DNA from 4 places in the Aeromonas sp. 160P genome. Region 4 is predicted to be linked to each of the others. Evidence: riboswitches for the same ligand, from Rfam matches in the RefSeq annotation. Region 4 holds a riboswitch; each other region holds the start of a gene.
What was found. A riboswitch is a leader RNA that binds a small molecule or an ion and turns the genes downstream of it on or off. The one in region 4 is predicted to bind cyclic di-GMP.
Positions count from the first base shown of each region.

Region 1 (7,853 bases), 4.0 Mb from region 4:
TCGAGCTGGCGGGTCACGTCGCCGCTCACGCTGTAGCGCAGGTTGTGGGGCAACAGCGCCGCCGCCCCCTTGGCTGCGTTGAGCTCGGCCAGACTCTGCTGCAACCGCCCATCGGTGCGAGCAATAAAGTCGTCGAGGATGGCGAACAGCTGCTCCGGGCTCATCTGCTCGTTCTTGCGCACCTTGTAGTCGAAGTAGTCGCGATAGCCCATGGCGCGGGCAAAGCGATTGCGGATCGCCACCACCTCGAGAAAACCGTTGCCGACCACCCATTGCTCCAGGGCGTGGAACATGGCGAGCGCGCTCTGGCGCACCGCCTCGTTCGGGCTGGCGGCGAGCGATGTGCTGGCGGCGGGCAGACTACCGGCCACTTGCTGCCCCTGCTCGTCCAGCAAGGTCAGTTTCAACCCCTTGCGGCGGGCAAACAGATCCGCCTCGGCGGCCACCAGCTCATCCATCAGGGCGGCAGCGGCGGGATCTTCAATCACGTTGCACTCGAAGAAGGCGATCCAGCCTTGCAGACCCCGTTTGAGATCATCCTGTTCGGCCTGCGCCAGCATCTCCCGTAATGCGGGCAGGCGGGCCGGATTGGCACAAAAGGCCTTGTAAGCCTGTTCGGCTGCGGTGAAACCGGGCTGATCATCGCTGGTGCCCATATAGGTGGACCAGAAGAGATCCTCCTTGCACCTGTGTACCTGCAGGTAGTCGGCGTTGAGCTGGTTGAAGTAATTCCTGGCAATGGAACTCATAAATTCCCTCTTGTTGTGGCGGCACCCGCAGCGGGGCCCACTCCTTATTTTTGGCTATGTCCCAATTACGTGTTGCATGGGGTGCCCCAGCGCCTCATGCAAACACGCTTTGATATTCACTCCCTTCCCGTAACGCTCCAGCATCCTGCGCCAACCCAGATAATTCCTCAGATAATGAGTTGCGACGCCATGAAAGCGCACCATCCATTCTTTCAATCGATGGTGATAGCCGTTTACATGTTGAATGTGGAATGCTCCGACCACTCGCTCACCCTGACGATTGCGCACTACTTGATGAGTCACTCCCTGCACTTTACTGAAACTGGCATACACGCCCGCGCCATCGCTACACAGCACGGCATCCGGCGAGACAAGGGGCTTCAAGACCGCGATAACTGTTTCGGCGTTCATCTTTTCCAACTGAAAATCGGCATGATGGCCAGCACGGTCCTGTACCACCATCACCGGAATGTAATCCAGCCCGGTTCCCCGGGTTCGCCCTTTACCACCGCGATGCCGTGCTGGACGCGGCAGTCCCCGTTGCCCCTTGAACGATTCGAGGAAGAAGGTTTCATCGACCTCAACGATACCCTCTTCCCGTGTGGCTTGATGGGCGGCCATCGCACGCAAGAAGCGGTGGCGCCAGAGGAAAGCGGTGTTTTTGCTGACCCCGCAACGCAAAGCTGCCTGGCGGACAGTCAGTCCTTCAATGAGGGCTTGCGCGTAGTCTTCCCAGCATTGGGCTTTACGTAATCTGGCCAAGGGGGTCTTTGTCAACACAGTGCTGGTGCGCAGACACAGTTTGCAACGGTAGCGACGTAGTCCCCGACTCCATCCCCAGGGTGCCAGCTGACTGGCATCAGCCTGACAATGTGGGCAACCACTGCATGCAGGTAGTTGGGTATTGAGTGAGGTAATGGCGTGGGGCGCAGTGAGCTCCTGCCGGGCAACACGGCGTTGGCGCAGAGTAAGCAGTGGAAAGAGAGACAACAGGTGTTGAAAGGCTGGGGTATCCATGATGGTAGACCTCAAGGTGATGGCCTACTTCAAGCTTAGCCTTTCAACACATAATTGGGACAGAGCCTTATTTTTTGCTGAAATGCCAAACCATTCACACTCTTTGGCAAAAATGACGCAGGGACGCGCATGAACACGCTACCAAAAAGTGAGTATCGCTGTCTGCTGGCTATACTGTTGTCAAAACACTCATTTGAAAAAGGCCGATGAACGGCTGCAACAATGAGTCGTTAATTTATGAAACTAGGCTACTGCGGTAACGAGCCACGTCACATCAATAGGGATAATGAGGGTTTCGTCATGTTCAAGCTCGGTGATATCACTGTGAGCCGCAAATTGATTTTGCTGCTCACGGTCGCATTTGTCGGTTTTATCTCGCTGCTGTTTATCTCGGCCAACGCGCTCCAGCGCAATCTGATGAGCGAGCGAGAGGCGCGGCTCAATGCGGTGCTGGGACAAACCATGAGCCAGATCCAGTTTCTGGCCAGCACCTTGCCAGCTGAACAGGCGCAGCAGGAAGCCCGCAAGCTGCTGACCAACACCCGCTTTGATGGCAACAACTACCTGTTTGTCATCGACGAGAACCGCACCATGCTGGTTCACCCCATCCGCCCCGAGCTGGTCGGTCAGAAGATGGGGGAAGGTGGAGCAGCCACCGCCGGGCAGTTCTGGTTCCAGATGGTGGATATCGCCAAAGGGGGCAAACAGGGCACCCTGCAATATGTCTGGACCGGCCCGTCAGGCGAGACGGCTGACAAACTCTCCATGGTCTCCGGCTATCAGCCGTGGGGCTGGATCCTCGGTTCCGGCATGCTGCTGCAGGATATCCAGCAGACCATCTGGGCCCAATACATGAAGATGGGTACCGCCACCGCCATCGCGGTCTTGCTGATGGGGCTGCTGGGCTGGCGCATCACTCACTCCATTGTCTCCCCCCTCAATCAGATCAACCACGCCATGCAGCGGGTTGCCAAGGGCGATCTGGTGGTGAGCATCCCGGTGCACGGCAAAGATGAGTTGGGTATGGTCGCCCGCTGCACCAACCAGAGTCTGGATGCCATCCGTCATGCCCTGCTGGAAGCGAGTCTGGGGGCCCGCAACGTGGCGGATGCAGCCCTGCGCATCGCTGCCTCTGCCGAGCAGACCAATCAGGCGGTCACCAGCCAGCGGGATCAACTGGCCCAGCTCGCCACCGCCATGAACGAGATGAGTGCCACCATCACCGATGTGGCGGGTCATGCTGAAAATACCGCCCGCGATACCCAGGAAGCGACCGGTGAAGCCGGGCTCGGCAACCGTGACGTTCATGCCAGCGTCAACGGTATTCAGGCGCTGGCTACCGAGGTGGAACAGGCAACCGTGCAAGTCAATCAACTCAAGGAGGGGGTGATGCAGATCAGCGAAGTGACGGCTGTCATCAGCGCCATTTCGGATCAGACCAACCTGTTGGCCCTCAACGCCGCCATCGAAGCCGCTCGCGCTGGCGAGCAGGGCCGTGGCTTTGCCGTGGTGGCCGATGAAGTGCGCCAGCTGGCCAGCCGCACCCGCCAGTCCACCGAAGAGATCCAGAGCACCATTGCCCTGCTGCAACAGCGAGCGGTTAGTGCAGCCAGCGCCATGGATGCCAGCCGCAAGCTGGCGGAGAGCAGCGTCAATCAGTCACGCCAGGCAGGTCAGGATCTCACCCAAATCGTCAACCGCATCCAGCATGTGAGCGATATGGCGACCCAGATTGCCACCGCCGCCGAACAGCAGAGCATGGTGGCCGAGGATATGAACCGCAACGTCAGCGGCATCAACGACTCGGCGCTGGAGATGTCCCAGTCAGCCTCACAACTGGCTCAAGAGAGTGAGCTGCTGGCAGGCCTCTCCCGCAGTCTGGATGAACGGCTTGCGGTGTTCAAACTGGGCAAAGAGTCTGCAACAACCCCGATGATGGCCCCCACATATCACCCCTCTGGCGAGCAGCGCGCCCGTCACTGACAGCGTCACGCAGTGTCGCCTTGTAACCCGACCTGCCAGCTCAGCTGGCAGTTTTTTTCACATCAATAACACGCAATTGGCATGCATCTTATCGACATATTCAACGGCATTCGACGTCATTCACAAATAAGAGAACAATTTAAAAACAGTCAGTTAGAATGATTCGCGTGCCGTTTAACGGTGCGTTTAAACATTTAACTTCAAATAATTAATCAATGCAGTGCGCAATGCTGATGGCTGAATATTTGGCCCATCACTAAACATCTAGTCATTTGGCAAACTGACCGAAAGGTCGGGACGCAAAGCCTCCGGTCTACAGACGTTTTGTCCAGGATAGCGGGGTTGCCACACGCAAGTGTGCGTCGGGGAACACCCCGGCCAACTGACTGCCCACATCTATCGAACAGAGGAATGTATGGCAGCAAAAATCCAACTCAATCAGATCGCCGTAGTGCTGGCGCTGCTGGCCAGCGGCAGCGCCCTGGCTCATGGCTACATCAGCCAACCCGAGAGCCGCAACTACCTGTGCAAAACCGGCGGCAACAGCCAGTGTGGCGGCGTGCAGTGGGAGCCACAAAGCGTGGAGGGCCCCTCCGGCTTCCCGCAGTCTGGCCCGCAAGATGGTCAAATCGCCTCAGCGGGCAGCCCGCGCTGGAGCGAGCTGAACGTCCAGACCAGCGACCGCTGGAGCAAGCATGAAGTGCAGGCTGGCCCCTTTGCCATCAGCTGGACCTTCACCGCCAACCACGTCACCCGCAACTGGCGCTACTACCTCACCAAGCAGGATTGGAACCCCAACCAACCCCTGAGCCGCGCCTCGTTCGATCTGACCCCCTTCTGCGTCATTGAAGGCAACATGGTGCAACCGCCCAAGCAGGTGACCCACAACTGTACCCTGCCGGAGCGCACCGGCTATCAGCTGATCCTCGGGGTGTGGGAAGTGGGCGACACCACCAACAGCTTCTACAACATCATCGACGCCAAGTTCAAAGATGGCAGCCAGCCGCCGCTGGCGTGGAGCCAGGCAGGCACCATCTACCCCTCCATCGACCTCGTGGTGGGTGACAAGGCGATGACCCGGGTATTCGATGCCAACGGCGAGCGCCCAGAGCTGCAGACCGTGCTGACCATCGCCACTGCCGAGCAGGGCCAGAAGAACAACTGGGCCCACGCCCTCGCCAGCAAGATCAACGCCGAACAGAGCCTGATCCGTGCCGGTCAGCAAGGGGCCGATGGCCAGTTCAACCCGATCTACGGCATGAACCCGGTCTATCTGAAGCGTGACAGCAAGCTGGAGCGGGTCGAGATTGACCTGCAACAGCAACAACCGCCGGTGGTGGACAGCATCAGCGTCAGCGGTCTGGCCAGCGACTATGTGCTGGACAACGGCAAGGCAACCCTCGACTTCACCGTCACCGCACAGGGCGATCTGACCGTCACCAACACCCTCTACGACCACGGCGGCGTCGCCAAGGGTGAAAGCAGTGCCGACATCAAGGAGAGCAGCCACACCTTCACCATGGCGCTGGAAGGATTGAAGGCAGGTCACCACCAGCTGGTGATCAAGGCCACCCCGAAAGCGGGCGGCGATACCATCCAGCAGACCATGGATCTGATGTTCAAGGAGGCGAGCAGTGGCGGCGACTACCAGTTCATCTTCCCGAACGACATCAAGTCCTACACCGCCGGTACCAAGGTGCAGCAGCCGAAAAATGGCAAGGTCTATCAGTGCAAACCCTTCCCCTACAGCGGTTACTGCCAGCAGTGGACCACCACCGCCACCCAGTACGAGCCGGGCATCGGCTCCCACTGGCAAGATGCCTGGATTGAACTGAAATAAATCTCGACATGAACAACAAGAAGGGGAGCCATTGGCTCCCCTTCTTGTCTTCTCTTCCCATTCAAATCTGGAAGTCGATGGCGGGCTCGCTGCCCATGGCGCGAGCCTGAATATCCGCCAGCGCCAGCTCGGGGTTGCAGAGCTGGATAAACTGCCAGGCGAAGTTGTGGTGGAACTGCCCCTGCTTGAGGCCGATCCAGGCGGTGTGGGGGGCAAACAGATGGCTGCCATCGAGCTGCACCAGCCCCTGATCGCGCTGGGCGTCAAACGCCATGTCGGCCAGAATGCCGACTCCCATCTCCAGCTCGACATAGGTCTTGATGACGTCGGAGTCCTGCGCGGTCAGCAGGATCTGCGGCTCGATGCCCGCCTCGGCAAATGCCTCGTCCACTCGTGCCCGCCCGGTCAACCCCGCCTGATAGGTGATGATGGGCCAGTTGGCCAGCGCCGCCAGAGTCAGCTCCCGTTCGTCAGCGAGCGGATGCTGCTCCGGCACCACGATATTGTGGTGCCAGCGGTAGTAGGGAAATGCCACCACCCCTTCGCTCTTGTCGAGCCGCTCGCTGCTGATGCCGATATCCACCTCGCCGCTCTGCACCAGCCGCACTATCTCCTCCGGGCCGCCCTGACGCAGCTCCAGCTGTACCAGCGGGAACTGCTCGCGAAACGCCTTCACCACCCGCGGCAGCGCATAGCGGGCCTGGGTATGGGTGGTCGCCACCAGCAAACGGCCCGAGTCGCGGTTGGCAAAGGTGCTGGCCAGTTTGCGGATATTGTTGGCGTCACCCAGGATACGCTCGGCAATCACCAGCAGCTCCTTGCCGGGCTCGGTCATGCCGAGCAGCCGCTTGCCGTAGCGGATAAAGAGCTCTAGCCCAAGCTCCTCTTCCAGTTCGCGAATATGGCGGCTCACCCCGGATTGGGAAGTAAAGAGCGCGTTGGCCACTTCGGTCAGGTTGTAATCCCGCCGCGCCGCCTCCCGGATAATACGTAACTGCTGAAAATTCACCTTGTCGCCTCCTGCGAAGGGTGGCGACGCTGCTTGGTCAACACCCTCATTTTTTGTTATATGGCCGGGATCATGCCCGGCTAACAGCCTGAACCGGGCGACCACACCGCCCACAACCCAGCATCAAATCTGGTAATCGGGATAGAACTGCGCCTGTCTGGCCACCAGCTTCACCCCCTGACCCGGCGCAAACAGTTTGGCTGCCTCCTTGGTCAGCTCCGCCTCGTAGTGAGCCCCTTTGGTTTCGCCGTCGCCACGCAGCTCCACCCGAATGCGCGGCCCCATGGGCAACAAGCGGGTGATGGTGGCGCGGATCCCGCCGGGCGCATCAGCAGGCAGAATATCCAGCTCGTGGGGACGGACATAGGCGATGGCGGCGCTGCCGTGGGCCAGATGGGAGGCCGACGGCCCGCCAAGCAGCTGCTCGCCGATGCCGAATCCCTGCTCCGCCACCCGACCGCGGAACTGGTTGACGCTGCCAAGGAAGCTGTGGACGAAGGAGCTGGCGGGCTGGTCGTAGACCTCGGCCGGGGTGCCGATCTGCTCGACCCGCCCGGCATTCATCAGCACTACCCGGTCCGCCACCTCCAGCGCTTCTTCCTGATCGTGAGTGACGAACAGGCTGGTGACATGCAGCTCGTCGTGCAGCTCGCGCAGCCAGCGGCGCAGCTCCTTGCGCACCTGGGCATCGAGGGCGCCGAAGGGCTCGTCCAGCAGCAGCACCTTGGGCTGCACCGCCAGCGCGCGGGCCAGTGCGACCCGCTGACGCTGACCGCCGGAGAGCTGGGTCGGATAGCGATCGGCCACATGGCTGAGCTGCACCAGATCCAGCAGTTCCTTGACCCGGGCGCGAATGGCCGCCTCCGCCGGGCGCTCGCTGCGCGGCTTGACTCGCAGGCCGAACGCCACGTTCTCGAACACCGTCATGTGGCGAAACAGGGCGTAGTGCTGGAATACGAAGCCGACGTTGCGCTCACGCACGTGCAGATCCGAGGCATCCTCGCCACGGATGATGACGCTGCCACTGTCGGCCTGCTCCAGCCCGGCGATGATCCGCAGCAGGGTGGTCTTGCCGCAGCCGGAGGGGCCAAGCAGCGCCACCAGCTCGCCATCGTGAAAGTCGAGGTTGATGTCTGCCAGCGCCGCGTACTGATTGAAATGCTTGTTAAGTTGTTGAACCTGAATGCTCATGGATGCCTCTTCTCAATAATCGTCAAATCAGTGGGACTTGTTAGGCTGACCACGCAACCGGGCC
Region 1 is NZ_JBUXKV010000001.1:184,842-192,694, forward strand. Features, by position in the region: gene ACY8FN_RS00885 (M3 family metallopeptidase) at 1-749, opposite strand, end outside; gene ACY8FN_RS00890 (IS1595 family transposase) at 804-1,766, opposite strand; gene ACY8FN_RS00895 (methyl-accepting chemotaxis protein) at 2,067-3,749, shown strand; cyclic di-GMP riboswitch class I at 4,014-4,099, shown strand; gene gbpA (N-acetylglucosamine-binding protein GbpA) at 4,165-5,589, shown strand; gene cbl (HTH-type transcriptional regulator Cbl) at 5,651-6,598, opposite strand; gene ACY8FN_RS00910 (sulfate/molybdate ABC transporter ATP-binding protein) at 6,722-7,789, opposite strand; gene cysW (sulfate ABC transporter permease subunit CysW) at 7,817-7,853, opposite strand, start outside.
Region 1: linked by a shared signal. The riboswitch ahead of gbpA (N-acetylglucosamine-binding protein GbpA) and the one ahead of ACY8FN_RS19600 (glycosyl hydrolase family 18 protein) in region 4 are both predicted to bind cyclic di-GMP.

Region 2 (7,853 bases), 2.6 Mb from region 4:
CTGCAGTCAGTGCTTGCTGCCATGCCAGACCGTTATAGTCATTGTTTTCAGTATCAGATCCGTAGAATTGGTAGCTGGTGGAGAGGCCGCCCAGTACGTCAAACTTGTGAGCAAGTTTAAAGTGGTAACTGTCCATATAGCCTTCGGACTGACCGAAGGAACCGGTCACAGCAGTACCATTTTCGAAGGTATAACGGGCAGCTAAGCCGTGGATATAGTCGATGCTATTTTCATCGTTAAATGCAGTACTGCCTGCATACATCGACTTTTTAGAGAATCCAGCAGTCTCTTTAAACCATGGTGCTTTGTATTCATCGGCAATTGCGTAAGTGAGGTAGAGACCGCCAAAGTTGCCTTCGACTTGACCACCACGATAGGTACCCGGCTGATAGGACCAGTTAACACCAATCACACCAGGAACGTACAATTGTGTATAACCACCTTTAGCTGTAACACTGTCACCCAATTTAAATTTCAGTGCCGCGTTAGAAAGGCTAAACCCGCCTTCCGAAACGCCATCCATTTTTCCGCCCCATTGTCTGCCAATGAAGCTGAACTCGTTTTCTTCGTTAACACCATTGGTTTCATCAATTGAAAGGTCGTAAGCACCGAAACCACCGAGATCTAAGCCGATGAAATCCCACGCGTAACCAGAGTTAAAATTCAGGGCGACTTGAGCAGTGGCGTGGCTTAGGTTGGATTTGTATTTACCAGCTTTAGGATTTGGAATTTGTTTGTCTGGGTCGTTTGGGTCAGCCATCATAGGCCCTTCCACGCGCTGACGATCACGCTGGAAGTAGAACAGGCCACCGCTCAGTTTGGCATCATCGGCAAAGGCCTCATAGGATTTGCCGTAGGTTGGGCTCATCATGTCCTGAGCAGCCAATGCCATGCCGGGGGCGACCAGAGCGGCTACCACAGCGGCACTCAAAGCGGCGCGCTTGAAGATCACTTTTTCCATTTTTATTGCTCCTGATTTTATGGACTTAGCTTTTTTTCCGGCAGTTGGCATCGGGCCTACCGCTCGGTATTGGCATTGCAATCAAAACCCCTAAGGGGAAAAAATCTTGTCTTGGTTACCTGCGAACCCGGATGTCTTGGCACATCTGTGGTTGGCGATCCTGATCATCACATGTTGTTTTTTTATGTTCCGATTCTTGGCTATCGGACAACCATAAGAGTACGTTCGCGGTGCGAAATATCAATGAAAAGTTCCCGTCATGTTTCAAAAGTATGACCGAGTGCAAATATTCATTACCGCACCTGCAATCTGTTACATCCCCAGTATCGCGGCAATAAAAGCGTTTTCTCTTGGCTGTAGCCTGCGTTCACACTGGTTTTTATCAATCAGGGTCCGAGTAGAGCAATTAACCTCGTTGTAACAGATAAATTTTCGTTACAAAAAAACTATTCGCCATATGTTTGCCAGCTGTCACGGGAGGGAAGCGAGACGTTTGGGCCTGCTGACTGAGGTGGTGAAAACCTGAGTCATGACACATGATTTAGGTGTTCCTTTTTTATTTTTGCCAGTGATTCCATAGCCTTGGCTCGTTGACCAAGGGCGCGCATTGTCACATTTCTGGCATGTCGTACCAGTGAGCCAACGCACATTACGGGGATGCAAATGAGGGTGATTTTGGTTTTTTTGACTTGGCTAACAGTATGAAATTAATGATAAAAACATTAATTTCGGCTGACTGAAAACGGAGGGGGCGGCGGAAACTCACATATTTTCTTTCGAGAATTAAGATTGAGGCTCTGCAGGTTGCTTCCTATACTCGGCCTGTTCCTCACGGAACCCAGGTAAAGGGCAAACCGGTAGTGATGTCGGGGCGCAATGCCTCCGGTCTTGATCATGGATCCAGATAGCGGGGTTTCCCTGGGTGAGGGTGGTTTTTGTGGCAGGTCCATTGCCAGTTGTCTGCGCCCATCATGCAGGTTGCGATTGTTCTTTGCCTTGGTGACCAACGCCAAGACAAAACAAGGAAGATAACAATATGCGACAGCTCTTCAGACCCAGCAGGCTTGCCATGCTGGTCGCCCTTGCGGCTGCGCCCGCCTGGGCTCAGGCCGCTTATCCCGCCTACAAATCCGGTACTGCCTACAAGGCTGGCGATATCGTCAGCAACGTCGGCGCGCTCTACGAGTGCAAAGAATTTCCCTATTCAGGCTGGTGCGGGGCATCTCCTTATCACTATGAACCGGGCGTTGGTGTGGTCTGGGCCGATGCCTGGAGGCTCTATGGCGGCGAGGTGCCACCCCCGGCGCTCGGCGTAGCTGTCAGCTCACCGGCTGCCGGTGCCAGTTTCAATGAAGGTGCCAGCGTGGCGCTGGCGGTGAGCTTGAGCGGCCCGGTGACTGCATTGGTCAAAGTCGAATACCTCATCGACGGCAAGCTGGTCGCTACGGCGAGCGCCGCTCCCTGGAATGCCAGCTGGAGTGCCGCCGGAGTGGGGGCCCATGCTCTGAAAGCCAGGGCGCTGGATAAAGATGGCAAGGTGTTGAGTGAAGCGGATTCCAGCTTCAAGGTCGCCGCCGTGGTGGCACCAGAGGCGCCCAAGGCGAGCATCAGCAGCCCGGCCAATGGCGCCAAGGTGACGCTGGGTCGCAGTGTGGCGGTGAGCGGCAATGTCACCGATGCCAATAACGATGTGGCCAAAGTCGAGCTCTATGTCGACGGCAAGAAGATGGGTGAAGATACCACTGCTCCCTGGCAGGTCAATTGGACGCCGGATGCCAAAGGCAGTGCTGCCCTCAAGCTGGTGGCCACCGACAAGACCAATCTGAGCGGCGAGTCGGCGGCGGTAACCGTCACTGTCGAAGAGGCCGCGTTGCCGCCAGATGGGGGAAACCTCTCCTGTGATATCCGTCAGATCTACCGTCCGGATGGCTACGAGTGCATGGGGGATGACCACGCCCGTCGGGTCATCGGCTATTTCACCTCCTGGCGCACCGGCAAGAATGGCCTGCCAGCCTATCTGGTGAGCGACATTCCGTGGAACAAGATCACTCACATCAACTATGCCTTCGCGGCTGTGGATGAGCAGAGCCACCTGATCAAGGTGGACGATGCTGCTACCAAGATGACCTGGGACGGCGTGCCGGGTGCCGAGATGGATCCTGAATTCGCCTACAAGGGCCACTTCAACCTGCTGTCGAAGTACAAGAAGCAGTATCCGGACGTGAAGACCCTGATCTCGGTAGGGGGCTGGGCTGATACCCGCGGTTTCTACACCGCCACCACCAAGGGCGACTGCTCGGTCAATACCGACGGCATCAATGCCCTCGCCAACTCGGCAGTCGGTTTCATCCGTCAGTACGGCTTTGACGGGGTCGATATCGATTACGAATACCCCACCTCCATGAAGGATGCGGGCAATCCTAACGACTTCCCGCTCTCCAACCAGTGCCGGGCCAAGCTGTTTGCCAACTACGAGGTGCTGATGAAGACCTTGCGGGCGCGGCTCGACAACGCTGGTTACGAAGATGGCCGCAAGTACATGTTGACCATCGCCTCACCGGCGTCGGCCTATTTGCTGCGCGGGATGGAGAACTTCCAGGTCACCCAGTACCTCGATTACGTCAACTTGATGACCTATGACTTCCACGGTGCCTGGAACAACTTTGTCGGCCACAACGCGGCGCTGTTTGATAACAAGGCTGATGGAGAGTTGGCCAACTGGGGCGTCTATACCCAGAAAGAGTTTGGCGGCATCGGTTACCTCAATGCGGCCTGGTCGGCACACTACTTCCGTGGTGCGCTGGCAGCCGGCAAGATCAACGTCGGTGTGCCCTATTACACCCGCGGTTGGCAAGGGGTCAGTGGTGGCACCCACGGTCTGGGTGGCAAGGCGGCCCTGCCGAGCCAGAGCGATTGCCAACCCGGCACCGGTGGCAGCACCATTCCGTGCGGCAACGGGGCGGTCGGCATCGACAACATCTGGCATGATCTCGACAAGAACGGCAAAGAGATCGGCGGTGGCGCCGTGCCCATGTGGCATGCCAAGAACCTGGAGAACGCGGCCAGCCTCGGCATCACTACCCTGCCGAGCTACGGCACAGCCTGGGGTCTGGATCCCAACAACCCTGCTCACGTGATGCAAGGCAAGTATGTGCGTTACTACGATGACAAGGCCCACGCGCCCTGGCTGTGGAACGAAGAGAAGAAAGTGTTCCTCTCCACCGAAGATGAAGAGTCAATGGGCCACAAGCTCGACTACATCATCAACCGTGGTCTGGGTGGTGTGATGTTCTGGGAGATGGCGGGCGACTACGCGTTCGATCCTGCCAAGAACGAGTACGGGATGGGGGATACCCTGACCACGCTCGCCTACGACAAGTTCGCCAAGGCGACGAAGTACCACACCAAGCAGAACGATCTGGCAGCTCCGGCGGCCCAGCTCGACATCGCAGTGAGCCTCTCCGGCTTCAAGGAAGGGGACTCCAACTACCCGATCAACCCGACCCTCAAGCTCACCAACAACTCGACCCAGACCATTCCGGGCGGTACCCGTATCGAGTTCCTGGTTCCGACCTCTACCTCCGATACCATTACCGACCAGAGCGGCATGGGGCTGAAAGTGGTTGAGAGCGGTGGCAACCAGAACTCCGACGGCATTGCGGGCGAGAAGGACTTTCACAAGGTAGGGCTGACCCTGCCGACCTGGAAGGCCTGGACACCGGGAGCTGATGTGGAAGTGGCGCTGACCTACTATCTGCCAGCCGCCGGTGTGCCGAGCGGTATCCGCATCATCAGCGGCAACCAGACCGCCGGTCTCAAGGCCGAGTTCCCGACTCTGCCAGAGGCGGTGCTGGGTTCCGGTGGTGGTGATAATCCGGGGACCACTTGCAGCAGTCAGAGCATTAATCCTGCATCTTACAAGGCCTATCCGACCTGGCCGCAGGGGGACCATGCCAATGGCGGCGATCGCATTACCCATAACAAGGTGGTGTGGCAGGCCAACTGGTGGACCAGCAGCGAGCCCAAGGCAACCGACGGCAGCTGGAAATCTGTATGTAGTTATTAATCTTGAAATCAATGAGATAAGTGGGGCTTCGGCCTCACTTTTTTTGTCTGGTTGGTCGATCTGGTTGAAAATGCGCCTGCCTTTCCTGGCGGGCAGCCTCTATAATAGAGTCGATTAATAAACAGATGGACGTTGCATATGGCGAGTATATTGGATTCAGTTGATCAACGAACTCAGCTAGTCGGTGAAAACCGCCTGGAGTTGTTGATGTTCCGTCTCGGCACCCGCCAGATCTTTGCCATCAACGTCTTCAAAGTGCGGGAAGTGGTCAAACTGCCGCACCTCAGCCGAATGCCCGGTTCTCACCACAATATCAGCGGTGTGGCCAACATCCGTGGCACCTCGATCCCGGTGATCAATCTGCGCAGTGCCATCGGTATGCGCCACATGCCCATCGACAGTGAATCCAACCTCATCATCACCGAATACAACCGCACCATTCAGGGCTTTTTGGTGGGGCAGGTGGCCAACATCGTCAACATGACCTGGAAGGATATTTTGCCGCCACCGCGCTCTGCTGGGCGTGCCAACTACCTCACCGCCATCACCCGTATTCCGGATGACGGCGTCGATCAGATCGTCGAAATCATCGATGTGGAGAAGGTGTTGGCGGAGATCATCACCTATGACATCCGTATTTCAGAAGAGGTGCTGGATCGGGATATCCTGCCCGAGATGCATGGTCGCAAGGTGCTGATCGTCGATGACTCCAGTACTGCCCGTAATCTGGTGCGAGAAACCTTGATGCAACTGGGCCTTGAAATCATTGAATGTCAGGATGGCTTGCAGGCGCTTAACCTGCTGAAAGGTTGGTGTGATGCAGGCAAGAAGGTGACCGACGAGATTTTGCTGATGATCACCGATGCCGAGATGCCGGAGATGGACGGCTACCGTCTGACCCACGAGGTGCGCAGCGATCCGCGTATGTCCGATCTCTTTATCACCCTCAACACCTCCCTCAGTGGCAACTTCAACGAAGCCATGGTCAAGAAGGTGGGCTGCGACCGCTTTATCTCCAAGTTCCAGCCCGACCTGCTGGTGGGGGTGGCCCAGGAGCGGCTGCGTCAGGTGCTGGAAAGCTGAGAAGTTGCCTGCCGGTTATGCTAAATCAATAACAACACATCCCGCTTCGGCGGGATGTGTTGTTATTGGGTATTGGCGATGGATTGGTTGAATCAAGGTGCCACGCAGAGATCGTCGACCGCTCAAAACATCCGATTTTGGCGGGATGTTTGTTTATGGGATGTTGACTCAGAGAGGCGGGTTTATTGGTTGAGCAGTGGCTCCATAAAGCGGGCAACCTTATCGCGGATTTGGGGCTGGGCCGCCGGGGTGGGATGAATACCATCGTTCATCATAAGTTCAGGGCGCAGCGCAATATCATCCATAAAGAAGGGGAGCAGCGGCAGATCGTTAGACTGGGCCAACTCGGGAAAGATCTGTTCGAACTGGCGCAGATAGCGGGCACCGTAGTTGCGGGGCAGCTGGATTTGGGTCAACACCACACGGGTCTGCTGCTCCTTGGCGAGCGCGATCATGCTGGCCAGATTTTGGCGGGTAATGGTCGGTGCGAAGCCGCGCAGGCCATCGTTGCCCCCCAGTTCGATCAGCAGCCAGTCCGGCTTGTGCTCCTTCAGTAGAGCGGGCAGACGGGCCAGCGCCCCCTGGGTCGTTTCACCGCTGATGCTGGCATTGAGCAGGGTGTGTTTGCCCCCCTCCTCCTGCCATTTCTGGTTGAGCAGGGCAGGCCAGCTCTGCTCAACCTGCATCTGATAGCCGGCGCTCAGGCTGTCTCCCAGCACCAGCAGGGTCTGGGCCTGAGCCGACGAGAGCAGGCTGCCGAGGCCAACGAACAAGGCAAACAGAATACGCACCATCAATTCAACTCCCGCTATGGATTGTCATCAAGGAATTGGAACAAAGGATACAGAGCATGAGTTCAACCCCCATTATTGTCGTCAAGGGCCTCGGCAAATCGGTTCGCCTCGGCCAGGAAAGCCTCACCATCCTTGAAGGGATCGATCTGCAAGTCAATAGCGGCGAGACGGTGGCACTGGTCGGCGCCTCCGGCTCCGGCAAGTCCACCCTGCTGGGGCTGCTGGCCGGGCTCGATCTGCCGAGTCAGGGAGACATCGAAATCCTCGGCAAATCTCTCGGTGAGCTGGATGAGGAGGGGCGGGCCCGATTGCGCGCCGAGCAGATCGGCTTTGTGTTCCAGTCGTTCCTGCTGCTCCCGACCATGACGGCGCTCGAGAATGTGATGCTGCCCGCTGAGCTGCGCGGGGAGCGGGATTGCGAACCAAGAGCACGCGACCTGCTGGCCGCGGTCGGGCTTGGCGAGCGGTTGCACCATCTGCCGCCACGGCTCTCCGGCGGTGAGCAGCAGCGGGTGGCCATCGCCCGCGCCTTTATGACCCGTCCAAGCCTGCTGCTGGCGGACGAGCCGACCGGCAACCTCGACAGCAAGACCGGCGAGAAGGTGATCGAGCTGCTGTTTGAACTCAATCGCAAGCACGGCACCACGCTAGTGGTGGTAACCCATGACCATCAGCTGGCCGAACGCTGCCAGCGGCAAGTAGTCATGACGGCGGGCAGACTGGATCGCGAGGTGACCCATGGTGTGGTGTAACGGGGTGAGCAGCGGATCAGGCGGGAGATGCAAGGGATGATGCAGTGGCGATTGGGATGGCGACTGCTGCGCCGGGAAGGTTTCAGCGGCGAGCTGCGCTGGTTTGTGCTGGCGCTAGCGCTTAGCGTGGCGTGTGTCTTGAGTGTGGCATTGGTGGCGGATCGGCTCGATGCCGGACTCAAGGCGTCGGGCCGTGA
Region 2 is NZ_JBUXKV010000001.1:1,600,253-1,608,105, forward strand. Features, by position in the region: gene ACY8FN_RS07610 (OprD family outer membrane porin) at 1-961, opposite strand, end outside; cyclic di-GMP riboswitch class I at 1,800-1,882, shown strand; gene ACY8FN_RS07615 (glycosyl hydrolase family 18 protein) at 1,998-5,027, shown strand; gene ACY8FN_RS07620 (chemotaxis protein CheV) at 5,166-6,110, shown strand; gene ACY8FN_RS07625 (arylesterase) at 6,293-6,904, opposite strand; gene ACY8FN_RS07630 (ABC transporter ATP-binding protein) at 6,961-7,656, shown strand; gene ACY8FN_RS07635 (ABC transporter permease) at 7,693-7,853, shown strand, end outside.
Region 2: linked by a shared signal. The riboswitch ahead of ACY8FN_RS07615 (glycosyl hydrolase family 18 protein) and the one ahead of ACY8FN_RS19600 (glycosyl hydrolase family 18 protein) in region 4 are both predicted to bind cyclic di-GMP.

Region 3 (7,853 bases), 3.6 Mb from region 4:
CCTCACCGGTACGGATCTGGCTGGCAGCCGCGACAGCGCCGAGCTTGCCGCCCGCTGGCCGGGCTACTGCTTCTCCACCGCAGGGGTCCATCCTCACGATGCCAAGAGTGTCGATGAGGCGACCCTGCCCGCCCTTCGCGAGCTGGCGGCGCTGCCGCAGGTGGTGGCCATTGGTGAGTGTGGCCTCGACTACAACCGCGACTTCTCCCCCCGTCCGGTACAGGATGCGGTATTCGACGCCCAGCTGGCACTGGCCGCCGAGCTCGGGATGCCGGTGTTTCTGCATTGTCGTGATGCGCACGCCCGTTTCATCGAGATCCTCCGCCCCTGGTTGCCGAAGCTGCCGGGGGCTGTGTTGCACTGCTTCACCGGCTCCGATGAAGAACTGGACGAGTGTCTGGCGCTGGGACTGCATATCGGGGTGACCGGCTGGCTCTGTGACGAGCGGCGCGGTCAGCTGCTGCGCGAGCAGGTAGCCCGCATTCCGGCCGGTCGGCTGATGATCGAGACCGATGCCCCCTATCTGGTGCCACGGGATCTGAAACCCCGCCCGAAACGCAACGAACCCGCTTTTTTGCCGCATATCGCCAAGGTGGTGGCGGCCTGTCGTGGTGAAGCGCCCGAGGCCTTGCTGGCCCACACCCGGGCCACCTCCGCCGCGTTCTTCCAACTTCCTCTCCAGGAGTGATTCATGGCTACAACTCTTCCGGGCGCCTTTCCGGGCCGCCGCCTGCGCCGAGTGCGCAAACATGATTTCAGCCGTCGTCTGGTGCGCGAGAACGTACTGACCGTCAACGATCTCATCTATCCGGTGTTTGTGCTGGAAGGGGAGAACCGCCGGGAAGCCGTTCCCTCCATGCCGGGGGTGGAGCGTCTCTCCATCGATCTGCTGCTGGAGGAGGCTGCCGAGCTGGTAGAGCTGGGCGTGCCCGCCATCGCCCTGTTCCCGGTCACCCCGCTTCAGAGCAAGAGCCTGATGGCGGAAGAGGCCTACAGCCCGGACGGACTGGCCCAGCGCACCGTGCGTGCCCTCAAGGCCCGCTTCCCGGAGCTGGGGGTGATCACCGACGTGGCGCTCGATCCGTTCACCACCCACGGTCAGGACGGTATCATCGATGATGAAGGCTATGTGCTGAACGACATCACCACCGAGATCTTGATCAAGCAGGCGCTCTCCCATGCCGAGGCCGGGGTCGACATAGTCGCGCCGTCCGACATGATGGATGGCCGCATCGGTGCCATCCGCGCTGCGCTGGAAGAGAACGGCTTCATCAACACCCAGATCATGGCCTACTCCGCCAAGTACGCTTCCTGCTACTACGGCCCATTCCGTGATGCGGTTGGCTCTGCCGGCAACCTCGGCAAGAGCAACAAGGCCACCTATCAGATGGATCCGGCCAACAGCAACGAAGCCTTGCACGAAGTGGCGCTGGATATTCAGGAAGGGGCTGACAGCGTGATGGTCAAGCCGGGCATGCCCTATCTGGACGTGATCCGTCAGGTGAAGGATCAGTTTGGCGTGCCGACTTTCGCTTATCAGGTTAGTGGTGAGTACGCCATGCACATGGCGGCGATCCAGAACGGCTGGCTGAAAGAGAAGGAGTGCATCATGGAGTCCCTGCTCTGCTTCAAGCGGGCCGGGGCCGACGGCATCCTCACCTATTTCGCCAAGCGCGTGGCGCAGTGGCTGAAGGAAGATGCCCGTTAAGCAGACGTGACCGAGCGTGTAACGGATAGAAAAGAGGGGAGCCAATGGCTCCCCTCTTTCGTTATGAATGTCGCCCGGAGATAACTCCGGGCTGTGCCAATCGCGGTTGATGCGACGTGGTGGAGGGAGCCAGCGGCTCCCTCTTGGTTATGACCTGCTGATTACAGCTTGGTCCAGGCATCGCTCCAGGCAGAGCCGGTACCCGGTGCATAGTGGCTGGTAGAGCCACCACACCAGCCGCTGTACGGCCAGGGTTTGCACTCGAAGTTGCCGCCGGCGTTGCTGACCCGATCACCGGCCTGATAGCTGGTGTTGGGGGCATAGGCCGGGTAGTCGCCATCGTTGCCGCCGTTGTCGCTCTCTTCAGCCAGGGTGACCGGGAAGCGCTGTACCACCGGCTTCTGGCCGTCAGCCAGACCGCTGATGACCACTTCATAGCTGCCGTCAGTGACGTTGCTGCCTTGCAGTACCAGCGAGCTGGTGCCATTCACTTTGCTGCTGGTGGTGCCGTGGCTGCGGCCGCTCTGCTCCAGGGTCGCAGTGATCTGTACCGGGTTGGCGGTAGTCACGTTGAAACGGATGCTGACCTGACCGTTGACTATGGTGTACTCGCTGGCCATGGCGCCAACGGTGAAGTCGCTGCTGTCGATCACCGGCGGCTTGTTGCCACCGTCACAGTCGCTGTCACCCTGAACTTTCCAGACACCCCAGTCACCTGTGGTACCCGGCTCTTCGTTCTGGGTCCACCAGCCAGCCAGCCAGTTCTTGCCGTTGTGGCTGACGATGTCGCCGCCGACGTAGACCTTCTTGGCATCCCAACCGTTTTCACAGATAGCGCCCTGCTCCTTGACGGTCACGTTGCGCTGCTGGGTCACCAGCTGACCGGCACTGTCGGTCACCTGATAGGTGAGGGTGTAGCGACCGACCTTGTTGCTGTCGACGCTGCCGCTGACCTTGATCTGGGCAGTCAGGTCACCATCTTCTTCGTCATTCGCGCTGACGCCGGTCATCGGATCGAAGGGGGTACCCAGCTCCAGCGTGGTGTCGGTGACGCCGCTGAATACCGGCTTCATGCTATAGACTTCGACGCTACGCAGCTGTTCGGTGACGTTGTTGTCACGATCGCTCACCTTGTAGGTGAGGGGGTAGAGACCGATGCGCTGGTTGTCTACCGAACCTTCCACCAGGATCTGGCCAGTCAGGTCGCCATCTTCCTTGTCGTTGGCGGTGACACCGGCCATGGGATCAAAGGCGGTGCCCTGCTTGATGCGGGTATCGCTCACGCCACTGAACACCGGCTTGCCGTTGTCGATCGGCGGAGTGATCTCCTGCTCGTGGATGAAGGGGCCGTAGCTCTTGATGAAGGATTCGTTGTAGGCCTGACCAGCGGCGTTACGACCCATGTCCCAGTTGATGGACCAGGTCATCACGCCGCGCAGGGGCTGGCCCTGGCTCTTCAGCTTGTTGAAGGCATCGAACAGATCTTGCGGATTGGTGACGTAGCCAGTGGCGGCGGCGTCGATGTTGGTCGGGATGCCGAACACCAGCTTGTCGTGGGGGATCTTGTAGTAGCCACGGGTGCCGTTGATCAGCGAGTCCGCCATGTAGTAGATGAACTCTTCTTTCAGGGCATCGTTGTTCTGGGCAATCCAGCCGAAGCCGTCGATCCAGATACCGTCGCCACCCTGGTTGTAGAACTGGGGGTTGATCCAGTCATAGTAACCTTCCAGCGCCCGCAGATAGGGGGTGTAGAGGCCGTTGGCGGTCAGGTAGGGGAACTCGGGCGCCATGGTGATGAGGAAGTTTTTCCCCTGGGCACGATAGTGATCTTTGACGATGCGCAGGGCGGCCGGGATCACGGTCTGGTTGTTGGCAGCGGTGACTGCGGTTTGCTCCAGATCGATGTCCAGACCGTCAAAACCGTAGGTCTCCACCAGACGAATGATCTCGTCAGCGAAGGCTTGCTCCTGGCCGGTGCGCAGCTCGATGTGGGCATCGGCACCGCCCAGTGCCAGCAGCACGGCGCGGCCCTGACGGTTCAGTTCAGCGATCTGTTCGATGAACTGGCTTTCATTCATGCCGGTGCCGGTATCCAGCTTGAAGGTCGGGATCGGGTTGCTGCCATAGACCTTCATGAAGGAGACATCGACCACGTTGTATTGCGGGTTGACCTGATCGAGCTTGACGCAGGGGGCGACGCCACCCTTGTAGCCAGCGCCGCCGCACCAGTTGTGCCAGTAGCCGACTACCACGCCAGATTGCGGGTTGACCATGTTCTGGCCTGCGCTGGCGGCGTGCAGCATGGGGCTGGTGGCGCCGATCAGGCAGCCCAGCAGGGAGAGTTTGAACTTGTTCATTGTTGCTCCGTACGTTGCAAAAGGAGGCCCATCAGGGGATGGGCTTCGGGGGCAGCTCCGCTGTCATAGGAAAATCCCTTAGACCGGTGGCTTTGCGTGGTGGTCTTTCGAGCCACCTTGCCTTTTTCACCCGACCTCTGTGTGGCACAGACAATCAAGTGGCCCCCCAAATTAGCCGCATATGGTAGGAGAGGGAAGATAAATTAATCAACGTGCTCTTCTGTATGTCACATTTTGGAAAAAGTTAATAATTCAAAGTGTTCCAGAGGGTCTTTGTTTAAATAACAGGATGTTCGAAGAGGGGGGAAAGCCTGATGGCCACAGGGTTGGTGAGGAATTTACCCTGATGCTCGCCACCGGTGGCATGCCTATCAGTAGCACGGGAATGATGGGGAACAAGGGCTGCGGCCTGTGTCATTAGCTGACGCGAGGTGGCCCCCGGCTGGCTGGCGGCACCCCGGTTGTGAGACGGATGGCAAAAAGGGGGCTGGAGTGTGATTCCAGCTTGATTATTGCATGGGTTGCCCACATGTTAGAAAACCATACAGAGCTGATAAAGCGGTCTGTTCAAGACCTAACAAGAGGTAACCGGGATGAATAACCCTTTGCTGACAATGGATGCACTGCCCCCTTTCAGCCAGATCCAGCCAGAGCAGGTGCAAGCTGCCGTGGTGCAGGCGATCGCTGACTGCAAGCAGAAGATCAGCGATGTGCTGGCCCAGAATGAAACCCACACCTGGGATAGCCTGATTGCCCCGCTGGAAGAGGTCAATGACCGTCTGGCTCGGATCTGGTCACCGGTCAGCCACCTTAATTCCGTCCTTAACAGCGAAGCGCTACGAGTGGCACATGATGCCTGCCTGCCGCTGCTCTCTGAGTTCCAGACTTATGTCGGCCAGCATGAAGGGCTCTATCAAGCCTATCTTGGCCTCTCCCAAAGCGATGACTTCCCGCTGCTGAGCGGCGCCCAGCGCAAGGAAATCCTCAATACCCTGCGCGATTTCCGCCTCTCCGGTATCGGTCTGCCTGCCGAGGCGCAGCAGCGTTACGGCGAAATTCAGGCCCGTCTCTCCGAGCTGGCCTCCCGCTTCAGCAACAATGTGCTGGATGCCACCCAGGGCTGGCACAAGCCGGTGACCGAGGAAGCCGAACTGGCCGGTCTGCCCGACAGCGTGCGGGCTGCTGCCCGTCAGATGGCCGAACTCAAGGGCAAAGAGGGGTGGCTGTTCACTCTGGATATCCCCTCCTATCTGCCGGTGATGATGTACTCGGACAACCGCGAACTGCGTGCCGAGATGTATCAGGCCTTCACCACTCGCGCCTCGGATCAGGGCCCCAACGGGGGTAAGTGGGACAACTCCGCCATCATGAGCGAGCTGCTCACCTTGCGCCGCGAACTGGCCCAGCTGCTTGGCTTTGCCAACTATGCCGAGCTGTCGCTGGCGACCAAGATGGCGGACAAGACCGAACAGGTGGTGAGCTTTCTCACCGATCTGGCGGCCAAATCCCTGCCGCAAGGCAAAGCCGAGCTGGAGGAGATCCGCGCCTTCGCCACCGAGCAACATGGTCAGAGCGAGCTGGCCGCCTGGGATCTCGCCTATTACGCCGAGAAGCTCAAGCAGCACAAATTCTCCATCTCCGACGAGCAGTTGCGCCCCTACTTCCCCGCCAGCAAGGTGGTGAAGGGGCTGTTCGAAGTGGTGAAGCGGGTGTTTGGCATGAAGGTGCGCGAGCGTCTCGGCATTGATACCTGGCACCCGGACGTGCGCTTCTACGACATCTTCGATGCCGAGGATGAGCTGCGTGGTAGCTTCTACCTCGATCTCTACGCCCGTGAACACAAGCAGGGCGGCGCCTGGATGGATGTGTGCCTGGGTCGTCGTTACCGTCAGGATGGCTCGCTGCAAAAGCCGGTGGCCTACCTGACCTGCAACTTCAACGGCCCGGTGGATGGCAAGCCAGCGCTGTTTACCCACAACGAAGTGGTCACCTTGTTCCACGAGTTCGGTCACGGTATTCATCATATGCTGACCCGCATCGACGTGGCCGGTGTCGCCGGGATCAACGGCGTGGCCTGGGATGCGGTGGAGCTGCCGAGCCAGTTCCTCGAGAACTGGTGCTGGGAGTCCGAGGCGCTGGCCTTTATCTCTGGCCATCATGAGACCGGCGAACCGCTGCCTGCTGATCTGCTGGAGAAGATGCTGACGGCCCGCAACTTCCAGGCGGCGATGCAGATGCTGCGCCAGCTGGAGTTTTCTCTGTTTGACTTCCGGTTGCATCAGACATTTGACCCGGCCAACCCGGATCAAATCCCGAACCTGCTGGCTGAAGTGCGCAGTCAGGTGGCGGTGATGACGCCACCCGAGTTCAACCGCTTCCAGCACAGCTTCTCCCACATTTTTGCCGGTGGCTATGCGGCGGGTTACTACAGCTATAAGTGGGCTGAAGTGCTCTCTGCTGACGCCTTCTCCCGCTTCGAGGAGGAGGGGATTTTCAATCCGGTCACCGGCCAATCCTTCCTGAAGCACATTCTGGAGAAGGGGGGCTCGAAAGAGCCAATGGAGCTGTTCCGTGCCTTCCGTGGCCGCGAGCCCAAGGTGGATGCCCTGCTGCGCCACAGCGGGATCGCTGCGTGATATCTCTCCTCCAGAACCGGGGTGAGCTTCAAGCAGGTACATATTTATGACCTTGTAGGGTCAATTTGTGACTGGTGCGACAAAAAGGGACCTTATGGTCCCTTTTTTCGAGTCTTTTTAATATCTTGCTGACTGCATATTTGCACTGCCCGCGGCTCTTCAGTAGAGTCGTGTTCTAATCAGTCAAGGTGAGAAAGCCACTTGCCATGAGGCGAGCTCTCGATTCCGTCTATCAAATCATCTCCAGTCTGGCTCATTCGAGCGGGCGGGGATATTTCGATACTTTTGTGAGTGAAATCGCCGCTGCTGTGATGGCTGATGTCGTCCTGATCTCCAGTGGGGCGTTCAATGACACCCACTTGACGGTACAGGCGGCCTATCCCTCCTCCCTTGACCCCGATACCCTGACGCTGCAACTGACGACCACCCCTGATGCTATTACCTGGCAGGAGGGCGAGGCCTGGTTCAGCGATCGTCTGCTACAGCTGTTCCCCGAGATGCCACTTGCCCGCCAGTGGCAAGCCCGGGCGTATGTCGGGATTGCCCTCAAGAATGCTGACGGCGAGACCATAGGTGTCTGCAGTTTGCTCTATCGCCAGCCCCAAACCGATATGGGCCGGGTGATGGGCTTGCTCAGGCTGCTGGGGCCACTGGCGGGCCGCGAGCTGGCGTTGCTGTTGCAGCGACAGCTGCCGCAGCCAGTGCCTGATGCCCCCCAAGTGTTGCAGAGCATGCTTTTTGAGGCTCCGGTGGGGATCGGCAAGCTGGATCTCACTGGCCGGATCCTCTGGGCCAATCCGGCTATTGAAAGGATGTTGGGTTATTCCCTCGACGAGCTGCTGCAGCGATCCATCTCTGACATCAATCACCCCGAGGACTGGCAACGCAGTCTCGAGTGCTACCAGCAAATTCACCGTGGTGAGTGCAGTCGTTTTACGCTGGAGAAGCGCTACCTGCGCAAAGGGGGGGAGATCCTGTGGGGGCGGGTCACGGTTACCCTTATCACTGACGAGCAACAGCAGCCGGACTACCTGATGGTGCTGCTGGAGAATATCGATCCTCTCAAGCGTCATGCCGAACAGCTTAAACTTTCCCACCGGGTCTATGACAACCTCTCCGAAGCCATTCTGGTGTGTGATGCCGATAGCCGCA
Region 3 is NZ_JBUXKV010000001.1:660,119-667,971, reverse strand. Features, by position in the region: gene ACY8FN_RS03170 (TatD family hydrolase) at 1-688, shown strand, start outside; gene hemB (porphobilinogen synthase) at 692-1,708, shown strand; gene ACY8FN_RS03160 (immunoglobulin-like domain-containing protein) at 1,870-4,065, opposite strand; cyclic di-GMP riboswitch class I at 4,113-4,197, opposite strand; gene prlC (oligopeptidase A) at 4,659-6,701, shown strand; gene ACY8FN_RS03150 (putative bifunctional diguanylate cyclase/phosphodiesterase) at 6,908-7,853, shown strand, end outside.
Region 3: linked by a shared signal. The riboswitch ahead of ACY8FN_RS03160 (immunoglobulin-like domain-containing protein) and the one ahead of ACY8FN_RS19600 (glycosyl hydrolase family 18 protein) in region 4 are both predicted to bind cyclic di-GMP.

Region 4 (7,853 bases):
GGCGCACCAGATTGCCCCACTCGGTCAATAGCCACTGGTTGGGGGCAAACAGCAGCGACTGTTGGGCCGAGGCATCAGCACCCACTGTCGGAGCGGGTGTGAGCGTGATCTGCCAGCCGATCTCTTTGCAGGATAAGGGTTGGTTGAGGGCAACCGGCTGGTTGTCTGCAAGGCAGACCAGCGCGGGGGAAACCGGCGCGGCACTGCTCGGCAACTGGCGAGCGGGGAGCAGGGTAAAAGGGGGCTCGCCCTGCATGGTGAGGCGCACTCGCAGCACATTGGCGTTGGCGCCCTGCTCGATAAGGTAGCGGGGGCCTTGCGTGCCATCGGCGGCGCAGGCCCATCGTGGCAGCAACCACTGTGGCAGCAGCCACAGGGCAAGCAGGGTGATATGACGGCTCATAAGGGGGTTAGCGCTCCTGCTCGTAGCCCAGCAGATCGCCGGGCTGGCATTTGAGTTCACGGCAGATGGCCTCCAGGGTGGAGAAGCGCACCGCCTTGGCGTGGCCATTTTTGAGGATCGAGAGGTTGGCCTCGGTGATGTCGATGCGCTGGGCCAGTTCGCGGGCGGTCATCTTGCGTTCGGTCAGCAGGGCATCGAGCCGGATGATAATGGGCATAGGATCCTCACACCGTCAGTTGCTGTTCGTCGGCCAGCAGTTTGGCCTCGCGCATCACCAGTGCCAGCGCCAGTACGATAAGTCCCGCCAGCAGTACCCGAAAATCGGAGGTACTCAGAGAGATGGTACCGAGTACTTCTGGGCCTCTCATGGTGAGCACCGTATCCAGCAGGGGGAGGTGGATCAACTCGACCACGAAGCTTGCACAGAGCAGCAGCCCGATCTGCCGGTAGCGACGGATCTGCTCGAAGGTGAACAGCAGACCGGCGCGGTAGCTGCGAAACAGCTGACGCAGTTGCCACAGCATCAGCATGAAGACCAGATCCGGCAGCAACTGCACCAGGGTGCCGAGCAGCCGGGTGGGGAAGTGAAGCGGATAGTCTGCAGGATTGATGCCGGGACGGTTCAAGATGGTATTGAGCTTATCCTGCAGCAAATCGGCGCCACCGAAGGGGGTCCACACCTCCAGCAACGTGATCAAAGGGGTAGCCAGCAGTGCCAACAGCAGCAGCCATTCGATCAGCATGCTCGAGCGTTCGAGTTTGTTGGATATCATCTCATTCCTCGCCGTGATGTTTTTATCTGAAAGGTAAAGTTTATCGTTTATCAATATTCACATCGGCGATGTTTATTGTTTTACGATATACAGTCAAGGCAAAACTTATTGAAAAACGATAATTTCGATCTGTCCGAAGGGGATGACTTTTGGCTGCCGCCTCTCTAGACTGGCGAGGTTGTATACAAAAACTCAACATGGACAAGGAGTTATCGATGCACCAGGGATGGCTGCTGATCGGATTGTCGCTCACCTATCTGGGGCTGCTGTTTCTGATCGCCTTCGTGGCAGACAAGCACAAACGGCACCGTCTCAAGGGGCAACCGCTGCTCTACAGTCTGTCGCTGGCGGTCTACTGCACCTCCTGGACCTTCTTCGGCACCGTGGGGCAGGCGAGTGAATCCCCCTGGTCGCCGGTGCCCATCTACCTTGGCCCCATGCTGGTCTTTCTGTTTGGTTGGCGGCTGCTGGCCCGCCTCATTCTGGTGGCCAAGCGCGAGCACATCACCTCCATCGCCGACTTTATCGCCGCCCGTTACGGCAAATCCCAACGGCTCGCCATGGTGATCTCCCTCATCGCCATCATGGGGATCCTCCCCTATCTGGTGTTGCAGCTCAAAGCCATCGTCACCGGGCTAGATCTGCTGATGGTCAACAGCGGCGGCATCAGCCCGACCAGCAATACCAGCGAGCTGGCGCTCGGGGTCACCCTGCTGCTGGCGCTGTTCAGCATCCTGTTTGGTACCCGCCATCTCGATGCCACCGAGCACCACAGGGGGATGGTGGTAGCCATCGCCTTCGAGTCGGTGGTGAAGCTGCTGGCCTTTATCGCGGTGGGGGGCTTTGCCCTCTGGCTGATCTTGAGCAAACCCGGCGTTGCCCACGAGCAGGTGACCCGCGACTTCTTTGCACAGGTGATGGCGGTGAGCCCCGGCAATCTGCTGGAGCTTGCCATCTATACGGTGCTGGCGATGTGTGCCGTTATCTGCCTGCCGCGCCAGTTTCATGTGACTGTGGTGGAGAACAATCAGGGCCAGGATCTCCACTGGGCGCGCTGGATCTTCCCGCTCTACCTGTTCGTGATGGGACTCTTTATCTGGCCGCTGGCGCTGGCGGGCAAGCTGTGGCTGGGGGCTGAGGTGGCTTCCGACACCTATGTGATCAGCTTGCCGATGGCCCTCGGTTTTGATGGCATGGCGATGCTGGCCTTTCTCGGCGGCACCTCGGCGGCCACCGGCATGGTGATCGTCTGCACCATCGCGCTGGCGATCATGGTGAGCAACGATCTGGTGCTGCCGGTGCTGCTGCGTCGCTTCTGGCGCCAAGGGCGTGACGAGCGGCTGGTGCGGCTGCTGCTGCAGGTGCGCCGTGGCGCCATCCTGCTGATCTTGCTGGCGGCCTGGGGGCTCTACCTCTGGCTCGGCGATCTCACCAGTCTCTCCCGCATCGGCTATCTCTCCTTTGGCGCGGTGGCCCAGTTTGCGCCGGCCTTGCTGCTTGGCCTCTACTGGCGCCACGGCAATCGCAAAGGGGTCTATCTTGGTCTTTTCCTCGGGGTGAGCCTCTGGTTCGTGACCCTGCTGGTGGAGAGCGGATTGCTGGCCGGTTCACCGTTGGCTGCGCTGCTGGCACCGCCGGACTGGCCCGCCTTTCGCGATCTCAGCCTGGGCGCCTGGTGCATCTTCCTGAGTCTCGTGCTCAACCTGCTCGGCTACGTGGTTGGCTCGCTGCTGTCGCGCCCGGCGGTGAGCGAGCGGTTGCAGGCGGCCAACTTCGTCGGCAAGCCGAGCCGTGATACCGCCGCTCTCTATCAGGCGCGGGTCTCGGTCAAGGAGCTGGAGATGCTGGCGGCCCGCTTTGTCGGTTCGAGCCGGGTCAAGCGTGCCTTTGGCCGTTTCGCCGGTGAGCGGGGCGGCACCCTTGCGCCGCAAATGCAGGCCTCGGCCGAATTGATCGCTCACACCGAGCGGCTGCTGGCGGGGGTGTTTGGCACCTCGTCGGCGCGGCTGGTGCTCGCCTCTGCCCTGCAGGGGCGCAACATGCAGCTTGAGGAGATCGCTACCATAGTCGATGAGGCCTCTGACGTGTTTCGCTTCAACCGCGGCCTGCTGCAGGGGGCGATCGAGCATATCGGGCAGGGGATCTCGGTGGTGGACAGGGAGCTCCGGCTGGTGGCCTGGAATCGCCGCTACATCGAGCTGTTTCACTATCCGCCGGGGCTTATTCAGGCGGGGCGCTCCATCGAGCAGATCATCCGCTACAACGCCGAGCAGGGGCTCTGTGGCCTCGGTGATATCGAGGATCACGTAGCGCGGCGGGTCGCCTTTATGAAGCGCGGCAGCGCCCATATCTCGGCGCGGGAGCGCCCCGATGGGCGGGTGATCGAGATGCAGGGCAACCCCATGCCCGCCGGTGGTTTCGTCATGACCTTTACCGACATCACCCCGTTTCGCGATGCCGAACGGGTGCTGCGCGAAGCGAACGAACATCTGGAGGCGCGGGTGGCCGAGCGTACTCACGAACTCTCCGAACTCAACCGCCAGTTGCTGCTGGTGAACCAGCAGGTGGAGCGGGCCAACCACTCCAAGAGCCGTTTTTTGGCGGCGGTCAGCCACGATCTGACCCAGCCTCTCAATGCCGCCAAGCTGTTTACCTCCTCCCTGCTGGAGATGTTGCCGCCATCTGGCGAGCAGGCCCGCATCGCCCGCCATATCGACGATGCGTTGGGGGCGACCGAAGATCTCATCACCGATCTGCTCGATATCTCGCGGCTCGAAGCGGGCAAGTTCAAGGCCAAGAAGATCGACTTCGCCCTGCGCGATCTGTTCGACAACCTCAAGGCTGAGTTTGGCGTACTGGCGCAGGCGGGGGGGATCCACTTCTCGGTGGTGGAGAGCAAGCATGCGGTGCACAGCGATGTGCGGCTGCTGCGGCGAGTGCTGCAGAACTTCCTCACCAATGCGTTTCGCTATAACCCGGCTGGCCGGGTGCTGCTCGGTTGTCGCCGGATCGGGGAGAAGATCCGCATCGAGGTGTGGGACAACGGCCCCGGCATCCCGCAGGACAAGCAGGAGGCAATTTTCGACGAGTTCTCCCGCCTCGATCACTCCCGCACCGCCAAGGAGCAGGGGCTGGGTCTGGGGCTCGCCATCGCCCGTGGCATTTCGCAGGTGCTCGGTCATCAGCTCACCCTGCAGAGCTGGCCGGGCAAGGGCTCGGTCTTTGCGGTGACCCTCACGCTTGCCACCCGCCCGGTCGTGCCCCATCAGTTGGCCGCGCCTGCGGTGCGCGATAGCCAGCTGGAGGGGGTGACCGTGCTCTGCATCGATAACGAGCGGGACATTCTGACCGCCATGAGCACCCTGCTCGGGCGTTGGGGCTGCGAGGTGCAGTGCGCCGTCGATCTGGTCGAAGCCGAGGCGCTGCTGGCAGAAGGGTTTGTGCCGAGACTGGTGCTCTCCGACTATCACCTTGACGACGGCAAGACCGGGCTGGAGGCGCTGGCTGCGCTGCAGCAGGTGTGTGGCGACGAGCTGGGGGGCATCATCATCAGTGCCGATCGCAAGAGCGAGTTGCAGGGGCAGATCCGCGAGAAGGGTTACGGCTACATCAGCAAGCCGGTCAAACCGCTCAAACTGCGGGCCCTGATGAACAGCCTGTTGCTGCGGTAGCAGCGCCCGGGGCAGCAAGCCGTGAACCGGCTCACAAAACCGTGCAAATATGGCGACAGCCATCGTCATGATGGCTTGTCATACATGGCCCCGGATTGGCGATGATCCCTTCACTATTTCGTGTGATAACGACCGATTGCCACTCTGGTACGCCACTTGTTGTGAAAGTCGACAGTAGCGCGGCAAATCCGCTCACTCTATAGTCGGGATGCGATTTTTTTTATCGCGAATGAAGTAGCTAAAGGGCAAACCGATTGTGAGGTCGGGACGCAAAGCTTCCGGTCCAGGGATGAGCCGTACTGAGATAGCGGGGTCACCACAGGTTGTTGTTGTGCACCTTTGCCAAGAGGCCGCACTGCAGTCTGCGTTACCTGTCAGACGCGTTGTCCTTTTTCGTTGTCCACATAACGAAATAGGGAAATATAAAAAAATGCCAAGTCCAAAACCTACCATGCTGGCCCTCGCGGTCGGTCTATGTTGTGCCTCGTCCGCTTATGCTGCGGCGCCCGGCAAGCCGACCATCGGCTGGGGCCCCACCAAGTTTTCCATCGTTGAAGTCGATCAGGCGGCCACTGCCTACAACAATCTGGTCAAGCGGAAGGATGCCGCCGATGTGGAGGTGAACTGGAACCTCTGGAGTGGCGATCTGGGCCAGAGTGCCAAAGTGTTGCTCAATGGCCTGGAGGTGTGGTCCGGCCCCTCGGCCGCGGCGGGGAGCGCCAAATTCAAGGTGAAGAAAGGGGGGCGTTACCAGATGCAGGTGGCGCTGTGCAACGCCGATGGCTGCACCCTGTCTGATGCCAAGGAGATCGTGGTCGCCGATACCGACGGCAGCCACTTGGCGCCACTCAAGGCCGCGCTGCAAGAGAACAACAAGCCCTACGCCAACAAGTCCGGCAAGGTGGTGGGGACTTATTACGTGGAGTGGGGGGTCTATGGCCGCAAGTTTACCGTCGACAAGATCCCGGCCCAGAACCTGACCCATATCCTCTATGGTTTCACCCCCATCTGCGGCGGGGATGGCCTCAACGACAGTCTCAAAGGGATCGAAGGGAGCTTCCAGGCGCTGCAGAAGGCGTGTGCTGGCCGCGCCGACTTCAAGGTGGCGATGCACGATCCCTGGGCTGCCATCCAGATGCCGCAAGGCCGCCTTACCGCCCATGACGAGCCTTACAAGGGCAACTTTGGCAACCTGATGGCACTCAAGCAGGCCTATCCGAACCTCAAGATCCTCCCCTCGGTCGGTGGCTGGACTCTCTCCGACCCCTTCTACTTCCTCGGTGACAAAACCAAGCGCGATGTGTTCGTCGGCTCGGTGAAGGAGTTCCTGCAGACCTGGAAGTTCTTCGACGGTGTGGATATCGACTGGGAGTACCCGGGCGGACAGGGCGCCAACCCGAAACTGGGCAGCCCGAGCGATGGTGCCACCTATGTGACCCTGATGAAGGAGCTGCGGGCCATGCTCGACGAGCTGGAGGCCGAGACCGGTCGCCAGTATGAGCTCACCTCGGCCATCGGGGCAGGGGGCGACAAGATCCAGGATGTGGACTACAAGGCGGCCCAGCCTTACATGGATCACATCTTCATGATGACCTACGACTACAACGGTGGCTGGAGCAACACCGAGCTGGGTCACCAGACCAACCTCTATGCGGCGAGCTGGGATCCCAATACCAAGTACACCACCGACAAGGCGGTCAATCAGCTGCTGGCGCAGGGGGTTGACCCCGGCAAGCTGGTGGTCGGGGCCGCTATGTATGGCCGTGGCTGGACCGGGGTGAGCGGTTATCAGGGCAACAACCCCTTCACCGGCAAGGCGACCGGCAAGGTGAAAGGCACCTGGGAAGATGGGGTGGTGGATTACCGCGACATCGTCAACAACCGGATGGGGGCTGGCTGGGAGCAGGGTTACGACGAAGTGGCCGAGGGGCCCTATCTGTTCAAGGCGGCGACCGGCGATCTCATCACCTATGACAACGAGCGTTCGGTCAAGGCCAAGGGGCAGTATGTGCTGGCCAACAAGCTCGGTGGCCTCTTCTCCTGGGAGATCGATGCCGACAACGGCGACATCCTCAACGCCATGCATGAAGGATTGGGCCACGGCAGTGGCATCACGCCGCCGGTCAACAAGCCGCCATTGGCCAACGCGGGCAGTGACCTCAAGGTGACCGGCCCGGCCGAGGTGACGCTGGATGGTTCGGCCTCTCACGATCCGGAGAACAGCGCTCTCAGCTACAGCTGGAAGCAGATCTCCGGGCCGCAGGCTGGCTTGCTCGATGCCACTCAAGCCAAGGCCCGCGTGGTATTGAACGCCGTGGCAGCCGACATCAATCTGGTGTTCGAGCTGACGGTGACCGATGACCAGCAGTTGAGTGCCAAGGATCAGGTGGTGGTGACCAACAAGGCGCCGCAAGCCAACCTGGCGCCGGTGGTGAGCGTGCCAGCCACGGCATCTGTAGAGTCGGGCAAGCAAGTGACCATCAAGGCCACCGCCTCCGATCCGAACGGTGATCCCCTGACCTATCAGTGGAGCGTGCCGGCAGGCCTCACCGCGACAGGCCAGAACAGCGCCACCCTGATAGTGACCGGCCCGAGCGTGACCAGCGACACCGGCTATGACCTGAGCCTCACCGTCTCCGACGGCGGGCTGGATGCCAGCGCGGCAACCCGTCTGACGGTCAAACCGGCCAGCGGCGGTGGTGGCTGCACGGCGACCGATCCGGATGCAGTCAATTGGCCAGTCTGGAAAGCGGCAACCACCTATAACAGCGGTGACAAGGTGAGCCACAACCAGCTGGTGTGGCAGGCCAAGTACTGGACTCAGGGCAACGAGCCGAGCCGCACCACGGATCAGTGGCTGCTGGTGAGCAAGGTGCAACTGGGTTGGGATGCCAATGTGGCCTACAACGGTGGCGAGATCACCACTTATAACGGCCGTCAGTGGAAGGCGCAGTACTGGACCAAGGGCAGCGAGCCCGGCAAACACGACGTCTGGCAGGATGTGGG
Region 4 is NZ_JBUXKV010000001.1:4,220,731-4,228,583, reverse strand. Features, by position in the region: gene ACY8FN_RS19620 (hypothetical protein) at 1-403, opposite strand, end outside; gene ACY8FN_RS19615 (helix-turn-helix domain-containing protein) at 411-620, opposite strand; gene ACY8FN_RS19610 (DUF2975 domain-containing protein) at 628-1,176, opposite strand; gene ACY8FN_RS19605 (hybrid sensor histidine kinase/response regulator) at 1,392-4,847, shown strand; cyclic di-GMP riboswitch class I at 5,082-5,168, shown strand; gene ACY8FN_RS19600 (glycosyl hydrolase family 18 protein) at 5,278-7,853, shown strand, end outside.